Regions from separate parts of the Robertmurraya beringensis genome, predicted to be linked through region 2. Evidence: riboswitches for the same ligand, from Rfam matches in the RefSeq annotation. Region 2 holds a riboswitch; the other holds the start of a gene.
What was found. A riboswitch is a leader RNA that binds a small molecule or an ion and turns the genes downstream of it on or off. The one in region 2 is predicted to bind cyclic di-GMP.

Region 1 (4,669 bases), on a different contig from region 2:
TTATGAACAGGGTACTCTTAAAAATCAACAAGATATATCTTCCCATAATTCTGGAACTGATAAGACCTTAACTTATACCTTTACTGCTGAAACAGCAGGTAATCGAACCTTTATGTTTAAGGCGGATAACAATAATGTAATTTCTGAAACCAATGAAACAGACTTGGATAATACCAAACAGAAAACAATTTTAGTTAATACATTGCCAACCGTTGATTTAACGTATACTCCAAACGATGTTTACGAAGGAGATACGGTACAAGTTTGTTCAAAACCGCAAGATGCAGACAATAACCCTTTGACTGTAAAGATTTTTATTAAAAAGGATAATGGGACTGAAACTACTGTCCTTACAAAAACGAATGTGGCTAGCGGTTCACAGCAATGTTATACCTTTATCTCAGAAGTAGGAAGGTATGATATAAGAACAACAGTTAATGATGGTTATGATGAAGTATCTACTTCAACTTGGTTTTACTCCAAACCACTTATTATCAATGGCTATGTTGATCATACAGACCTTTGGAAAATACAACATGCAAAAGAAGGAAATCTAGCTCACCAGTTTTATAGTGGAGAGAAGTTTTTACTAGATGCAGATACTTCACCTTATCCAACTGTTTATGTAAAGGCTACATTGAATGCTATTCGGACGGATAATAGTCTAGTAAGTAGTACCGTACCTTTAGCTTTTAAGACTAATATTCTATACAAAGGTGAGTTGTACGACGAGACTTTCCTACAATATCCTAAGAATTTAAAAGTAGGCCCAGCTACATTTGAATTTGAAGTGAAATATGCGAACGGTGTAATTAAAAAAGATACCGTAAATATTGAGATAATTGCAGATTCATATAAAACATTCTTATTACACAGACGATATTAAGTAGGTTACTTGCAGATCCAACGAAGGATCTGCTTTTTTATTGCCTATATAAAGACGAATTGTAATATACTGGAGTTATCCAAAGGTATAAAAATAATAACATTTATGGTACATTTGGATAGTAAAAACTCTTACATACACAGCAATTCTATAATATAATTACTTCAGTGAAATAAAGACTATTAGCAGAATTAATATATTATAAAACTTTTTTTATCCTAAAAAGTAGACATTAAAGGGAGATTAGTGGGCATAATTACCTAAAAGTCTACCAAAATTAGTTTAAATGGTATATTATGGTGATATAAATTAGAATTCTGAATTAAATTTTAAGGAAAAAATCTTAAGTTAGAATCTAGTAGTTTACCAAAGCCTTAACATGGCAAGGGAAGCGAAGAAATATAATCTTTATATGGACACTTGGATTATGTGGAGCGACTAGTGTAACCGGCCCTCTTAATTAAACAATTTATTTAAGAGGAGAAATGAATAATGAAGAAATTGCGAAACCAGGGTGTTTTCTTATTAGCGTATTCTGAATTTAATTTTGTCTAAATTCCGAATTTGTTTTTTAAATAAGAATATTTAACTTTTTTGAAAAAAATATAATTTGTACCCTAATTTATTGTGGAAATTTACAATAATACCTTTTGTAATTATGTACACTATAGTCAACACACACGGACAAAGGATGATATTTCATGCAAGAATCAATTATTAATGTACTTTATTATATAAAACGAGTAGTATTTCAAGGCGAAAATGAATCAATGACAGAATTAATTTATGTAACAAAAGAGAACAAAACTAATTCAGACGGTATTGTACATGTAACCCCAGAAATTATAGCTTCTTCTCTTAGAACGATTCCTTTAAGTGAAATTAACAATGAATCATTATCGTTTGAAGAAGGCGAAGGAAAAGTCTATATTTCAGAAGAGGAAGCATTAAAATTATCTAACTTAGCTACGATGGAAGTTGATCCAGAATTTCATAATAGAATAACAAAGTTATTTTAACCCTTGTACCTTTCTAGCAAAAAATGATAAAATTTGATTATAGTTTTTTTATGATTTTATTATTTTTTTGCAACCTATTTTAAGGTTAGCGGGTTCTCTATTTTAAACAACAGCGCCCTTTGGGGATGAGACGAAAACACACTTTTTGTTGTGTTTATTAAAGTCCATTCTCAAAGGGCGTTTTTTTGTGTCCTTAAATGGAGCGGCTTGAAGATCATAATTCATAAAACTATCTTAAAGAAACTTTAAGAAAGGGTGTTTTACATGGACTACATTTGTTGTAGTTGTAACAAATTTTGTAATGTTTCTTATTACAAGATTAAGGGCGCAGAGTATTGTTCTGAGGATTGTATTAGCAGGAAGTTAGGAGATGATGAACATGTTTAAAATTACATGTTTTGCTCCTATCGACCCTAGCGACTTAGAACAAAGACTAAAAGGAATCTATTTTAAAACTGTAAGAAAAGGCTTTGAATGGTCAATGGATGGCTCCACGTTTCGTATAGAACCGTTTGAGAATCAACCAAGAACCTCAATGAAAGCCTATCGTATCAGTTTTGATGGAGAGATACATGGAGGACAATATCTATTCGACCTAACAATCGGTTGCTTAGAACCTCTTGTAACATGTGTGGAGTGTATTCTGGATTACCCAACTATGAAAGACGTAGATTGGATGAAGGAATTAAGAAAAAGACCGTCGTATCAAATGATCGACCCTAGAGGACTATATATGAAGAAAGGGATAAGTGCCATTGTAACCAATGATTCTTTAACTCTTAAACTTCATAGTAGAAAAAACAATAATTTAAAATTAGTGGATGCATTGAAAGAGATTGATATTCTTCGAGAGGACTTGGTACCTAACGAAGACTGCAATCTCTTTTCTTGTTTACAGGAGGAAATCGCATGATGATGATCGAGTTTTATACGGGGATTGAAACACAATTTGTAGTGACTGAACACCGCATTTATCGAAATGGAGAGGTTATTGCTGAAGGGGATATTCAAGTTTACCACCTAATGTTAAATGAGCATGCTTTCTTTCACATTGAACAAGGTGAAAACAACCCACCTTTATTTCTTAAGTTAGATAAAGTAACAGCAGTCTTACCTAGTCAAGAAGTGTACAGAGGAACGAGACGTAATCGTACCGCTTTTAAAATGTCGTATTTGGTTCGTAAGCATGAAGAATGGATTCGTAATGAAGAAGTTATTTCTGCAGTTGATGGAACCCATGCACGACAAATTTTGAAAGCCCAACATGGCAATGATTTACGTGGAATTCGTTCTACTCATGTTCCTTCGATGTTGGTATCAACAACTCCAAATCAAAATCAAATGTAAGGTAAAGGTGATTACAAATGGCAGAGTCTAAAAAATATCGATTTCTAGATTATTTTAATCGTAATAAAAGCCGAGTGCTTCGTTTGCTAAAGCAAGAAGGGGAATATCAATCATTCTCTAGTGAGCATGGCTATTTATATCTATTAGAAGTTGGGAAGGTAGCTGGCAAAGCACTCAAATTACAAGTAGGTGTAAAGTCAGGAGAACTAATAATCTTAGATGTTGTAACAGCAGCATAATCAAGGAGGAAATTTCACATGAAGAAAAAACTTTTTAAGGCAACATTAACGAACACTACAGTTAAAGATTGTTTTGTTGGAGAAGATTGTATCGTAGATTTTCTTTATCAACATAGAGATTGTAGCAGTGTTCTACTAAAAGGTGAGATGAATGAATTTTATCTTAAAGCTGAGTATGGGAAAGTCACTGATTGTATGGATAAAGAGGTGGAAGAACGAATTTCTACTTCTTTGAATGACGTTAAATCAGCAGATAAAGAACAGAAATGGTCCCCATTGGAGGTATATAAAATAGACTTTGAAGTATTTACCCTGGAATCGGTTTATATCTATTCACCGAATAGAGAACAAGTTGAACAGGATTTTGCTCTTTGGTCTATCTTTGATCCTACGGACATTTCTCAAGTGGCATAATTTAAACATTTTACTTACTTCATAAGTAAACTCCCTTTCTAGTGGGGCTCTTACAATAAGACTCCCGTTATGCTAGATAGGGGGTCTATGAGGTGATAGAAATGGTTAAGAAAAAAGGACAAAAGGTAAATCAACCTTCGATTGCAGCATCTCTCATAGAGACATTTATCGAGGAAGGGTATTACCCCGAATTGAAACAATCAGAAGGAAAATTAAAAAAGCTTTCATCTTCCATACGAGAACAACTGAAATCGTCAGAAGTGAAGCGTCATGAATTTACGAAACATGGGTTAGTCGGTCGATTCATTGCCAAAAAGGTATATGAGACCGACTATCTTGCTTTAAATGAGTATTTATATGACGTAGGATTATTGCTTCAAGTAGCTGAAATTGATAATAAAGCTATCCAAAGTAATTTTCTTTACTTAGATATGATTCAGGAATTTAAATTGGAAGATACATTCTATGTGAAACCGAATTTCAACAAAGTGGGAAAGGAGTTAAATAAGCTCCCAGACTCTTTTGTGATTTCGGAAGATTGTGCGATAGATGAACTGGCCAGTCAAATAGCTACGTTAAAACCGCGCGTCAAAGAACTCAAGAATGATTACGAACGATTGAAATGGAAGCTCATTAATTTGCCAGAGTTTGTGCAAATGATGCATTTGCCAAAAGAGAAAAGAGAACCCATCCCACATAAGTATGGAAGCATCTCTTTAGTAGCCAACCAACCAAGATACAACATTCCTGTGATATATGAATAT
Region 2 (4,669 bases):
TGACAAGCTCTAAACTTGAAGAGTCAGTTGATACTATTTTTGCTGTTACTTCAAAGAACTCAATCGCACTATACGTAACCGGATTTACTGTAATTGTTACTTTCGCATCATAGTTAGCTATAGTAGCGGTGCCGCAGCTCTGATCTTTTTGGCAATAATATTGTGTAGGGGAGGTTCCGCTTATATACCCCTTTTCACGGATAATCTCCATAATTTGTTGACCATAATAATTCAATTGCGTGTCTTCCCCTTGCTCCACTGTCCTTGTAAAGGAACCCGTCATAATTAGGAGCAACGGTACAATCACCATTCCAGCAATAACAACAGAGATCAACAATTCAATTAATGTAACTCCCTTTTCGTTGTTCATATCATCTGCCCCTTATAGGAGTAGTGAGCTGTACCAAGTCCAAATTTCTTCCCCATACAGGTAAGCCACTAATGTTCCAATCATAATCGAAGGCCCAAAGGCAATCGGTTCTTTTCGTTTAACAATTTTTAATGCGATTAATAGTATTCCAACAATGGCTCCTACAAACGAGGCTAAAACCAAGCTCATTACAGTTAGTGCTGGACCGAGTACCACTCCAATAGCTGCATACAGCTTAATGTCACCGCCACCCATGCCGCCTTTGCTGACAACAGCTAGCAACAAGAGCAAACCGAAACCAACTACACTGCCTAGTAAGTAAGTTAAAAATGGTTCTTCTCCGATGAAGAAACGTACAATAACAAGAACCACAATACTTGGTAGAGTAATCACATCTAGAATCAATTTTTCACGGATGTCTGTTAAAACAGAAAGAATTAATAATGTTGATAAAAGAATGGCAGGAATTAGTTCTGAAGTAAGCCCTATTTCTTTGTAAACAACAAAAAATATAATCGCAGTCATAGCTTCTCCTAATGGGTATAGAGGAGAGATTTTTTCTTTACAATAACGACAACGACCTTTAATGAATAGGTAACTAAATAGAGGAAATAAATCAAAGAAACCTAACCTGTGATTACAGGAGGTACAGTGGGATGGTGGGTAGGAGATGGATTCTTTTTTTAGTAGGCGGATGGCTACTACATTGAAGAAGCTACCGAATACGAGGGAAAATAAGATAATAAATAAATCAAATATATACAATTCATTTAGCTCCTTTCAGAGATTTCTCTTAAAAACAAAGCTGCCACAGTCTCAGAGACGCGACAGCTTTTATTTCTCTATGGAGTAGTTACACAGCTAGACTCAACTACACCATTACCATCAATTCTAAATTCTGCAGCAGTAGTTCCATCAGCGCATGTTGTTGGAATTTCATTTAGAAATTCTGGGACTAGCTCAGTAGTAGTTATTACCTCGTCTGTACTCCCTGGCCATACTCCCTCAACTGCATTAAATCGATTTACTGCATCTTGAACAAGTTTCAGATTTTGTAAATCTGTATTATCCTCAGCCTCTTGTCTCTGACTCATAACCATCGGAATCGCAACAGCAGCAATAATCCCCAAAATAACAATAACAACAAGTAGTTCAATTAGCGTTAAACCAGCTTGGTCTTTCATTTTCTTCTTTAATGATTTTAACATGAAGAAAGGTCCCCTTTTAATTTTTTTATGTTTTTTCGAGAGCTTGTTCTTAAATTTGGGGATAAAAAAACCTTTACAGCTCATTCAATGGAATGTAGTTGTAAAGGTCGGTTGCACCAATCGCTCAATATGACTCAGGTGCCCACGTACAAGTCATATTTCTTCGCGCCCTTATTTAATGAAAAAGACTCTGTGATAAACATTACTTATTTACTAGTATTCTACACTAAAAAAAATGAAAAAAAAAGAGGTTTTATGTAAATTTAACACTAGGTAATGTTAGGTAAATATTATATTAAAACAGCGCAAACTCTTCTTACTCCCTTATTTTATTTTTATTCATCCATTCCCTTTTTACACTCCTTATTTTTCAGAAATAATAATGTGAATATATTTTAGGTATTTCAAATCAACTGGTTCTTTATACCTATAAAACACTATAATAAACTCAGCGTAAATAATCTGACAAGTTGCTCCTACCTTTTTCAGGTAAGAGCTTTTTTATTGTTAAAAAATATCACAACATAACAGACAGAATATTCAAACATACATATAATACAGAAATAAACCCACCAATTATATGAAACCTCTTTTGCCCTCCAACCCAAAAAAACTAACCTTTTTACAAAGGTTAGTTTTTTAATCAATCATTCACTACATCAGAAAAGGTGATTCTATTGGAAAAAGTATTTTTTATGAATGAAGCGATTAAGTTAGCGTGTGAAAATGTGTTAAGTAATCATGGTGGTCCTTTTGGGGCAATTGTGATTAAGGACGGGGAAATTATCGGTAAAGGCAAAAATGAGGTCACCAGCAGCAATGACCCTACTGCCCATGCAGAGGTTCAAGCGATTCGTGAAGCTTGCTCCTATTTAGGCAGCTTTCAACTGACAGATTGTGAGATTTACACAAGTTGCGAGCCTTGTCCGATGTGTATCGGAGCGATTTATTGGGCGAGACCAAAGGCCGTCTATTATGCGTGTACGAAAGAGGAAGCTGCTAAAATTGGCTTTGATGATCACTTTATTTATGAAGAAATTAGCTTGCCAATTGAAGATAGAACGATTATGATGAATCAAATTACGGTTGACGAGTATAATCTACCTTTTAAAATGTGGGAAGTATCATCTGACAAAACAGAATACTAGTCTCTTATAGACACTCTAGGAGGAGAGTATGGATAAAAACAAACTAAAACAACGTATTGAAGCAGCCTCAGGGAAAATAGAGGCTGATCTTGTTATAAAAAATGGCAAGATTATTGATGTATTTACCGGCGAAATTTATGAAGGTGACGTTGCCATTACAGATGGAGCTTTCGTTGGTGTAGGGCAATATTCTGGTAAAAAGGAATTTGATGCAGGCGGCCGATACGTATGCCCTGCTTTTCTGGACGGTCATGTTCATATTGAATCATCTATGGTATCTCCGAAGGAATTTGCGAAGGTTGAGCTTTTAAGAGGAGTGACCACTATTGTTGCCGATCCTCATGAAATCGCCAATGTACTGGGTGTAAAAGGCATTCAACTTTTACTAGATACATCGGAAAATCTCCCCTTCAATTTTTACTTTATGCTTCCTTCCTGCGTACCTGCCACTAGCTTTGAGTTAGCGGGTGCCACACTTGAGATTGAGGACTTGTCCCCCTTGTTTTCCCATCCAAGAGTGCTCGGTTTAGCAGAGGTGATGAATTTTCCCGCCGTGAAAAATGCGGAAGAGTCGATGTTAAATAAGCTATATGAAGCCAAGCGGTTAAACGCAAAAATTGATGGTCATGCTGCCGGTCTGAGCGATATGGACATTAATGTCTTTATGACTTCTGGTGTGCGTACCGACCATGAGTGTACCACGGCAGAAGATGCGATGGCACGTTTGCGCCGCGGGATGTACCTTATGATTCGAGAAGGCACCGTTGCTAGAGATTTAAAGAAGCTGCTTCCTGTTGTGAATGAACGAAATGCTAGACGCTGTCTATTTGTCACAGACGATAAGCATCTTGATGATATCCTGCATGAGGGAAGCATTGATTACAATGTTCGATTAGCCATTTCGGAAGGACTCGACCCCCTTACGGCTATTCAGTTAGCTACCATTAATACAGCTGAATGCTTTGGTTTACAGGAAAAAGGAGCGATTGCACCAGGATATGACGCGGACTTTTTACTGCTAGATGATCTAGAATCCGTAAGCATCTCCCATGTATTTAAAGATGGAAATCTTATGGTTGAACATGGGCAATTAATTTATTTCCCAGAAAATGAGCAAGTAGATATCTCTTCTGAATATGTTAATACCGTTTGTTTTCATGATTTTACCGAAGAGGCATTACATCTTCCTATTACTGAAAACAAAGCCAATATTATAGAAATCAATAAAAACAGCCTTGTAACCAATCATCTCATTGAAGAAGTGATAGTAAACGATACAGGTTGTTTTGAATCTTCTATTGTAAAAGATCAATGTAAGCTTGCAGTCATTGAAAGGCATCATTACACCAATGAAATTGGGTTAGGAATCGTCAAAGGATTAGGATTGAAAAATGGAGCGATTGCTTCGACGGTTGCACATGACTCACATAATTTAGTGGTCGCTGGAACAAGCGACTCTGATATCTTATTTGCTGCTCAAAAAATAAAAGAAATGCAGGGCGGACTTGTGGTTGTGAAAGATGGAGAAGTGTTGGCCTCTCTACACCTCCCTATTGCTGGCCTTCTTTCAATGGGCACATATGAAGAAGTGTACGCTGGCTTAAATAAGCTAACCTTTGCACTCGAAGAAATTGGTGTAGGTGAAGGATTCAACCCGTTCTTAACGGTTTCCTTCTTGTCTCTACCCGTCATTCCAGAGATTAAACTTACTGCTCAAGGACTTTATGATGTAAAAAACCAAAGGCATATTCCATGTTAAAAAAGGTAGAAGGAGTCCCTTCTACCTTTTACCAGTTCTTATAAACTATCACCCGTTGTTGTACTTTGGTCGGTCGTACTTTGATCTGGTGGAGTCCCTCCATCTGGTGCTGTACCTCTGTCTGGTCGTTCCATTCCTTCAGGAGGTGTTCCTCCATCGCCTCTCATTCCGCCGCCACCACGGC

Region 1: linked by a shared signal. The riboswitch ahead of ACFFHF_RS17030 (hypothetical protein) and the one ahead of ACFFHF_RS00605 (competence type IV pilus major pilin ComGC) in region 2 are both predicted to bind cyclic di-GMP.

The regions. Positions count from the first base shown of each region.
Region 1 covers NZ_JBHLUU010000114.1:5,814-10,482, forward strand. The annotation lists gene ACFFHF_RS17025 (CARDB domain-containing protein) at 1-886, shown strand, start outside; cyclic di-GMP riboswitch class II at 1,265-1,348, shown strand; gene ACFFHF_RS17030 (hypothetical protein) at 1,588-1,905, shown strand; gene ACFFHF_RS17035 (hypothetical protein) at 2,285-2,818, shown strand; gene ACFFHF_RS17040 (hypothetical protein) at 2,815-3,252, shown strand; gene ACFFHF_RS17045 (hypothetical protein) at 3,270-3,491, shown strand; gene ACFFHF_RS17050 (hypothetical protein) at 3,510-3,905, shown strand; gene ACFFHF_RS17055 (hypothetical protein) at 3,998-4,669, shown strand, end outside.
Region 2 covers NZ_JBHLUU010000005.1:34,602-39,270, reverse strand. The annotation lists gene ACFFHF_RS00615 (type IV pilus modification PilV family protein) at 1-370, opposite strand, end outside; gene ACFFHF_RS00610 (prepilin peptidase) at 383-1,135, opposite strand; gene ACFFHF_RS00605 (competence type IV pilus major pilin ComGC) at 1,213-1,578, opposite strand; cyclic di-GMP riboswitch class II at 1,675-1,758, opposite strand; gene ACFFHF_RS00600 (nucleoside deaminase) at 2,256-2,726, shown strand; gene ade (adenine deaminase) at 2,755-4,485, shown strand; gene ACFFHF_RS00590 (carbohydrate-binding domain-containing protein) at 4,524-4,669, opposite strand, start outside.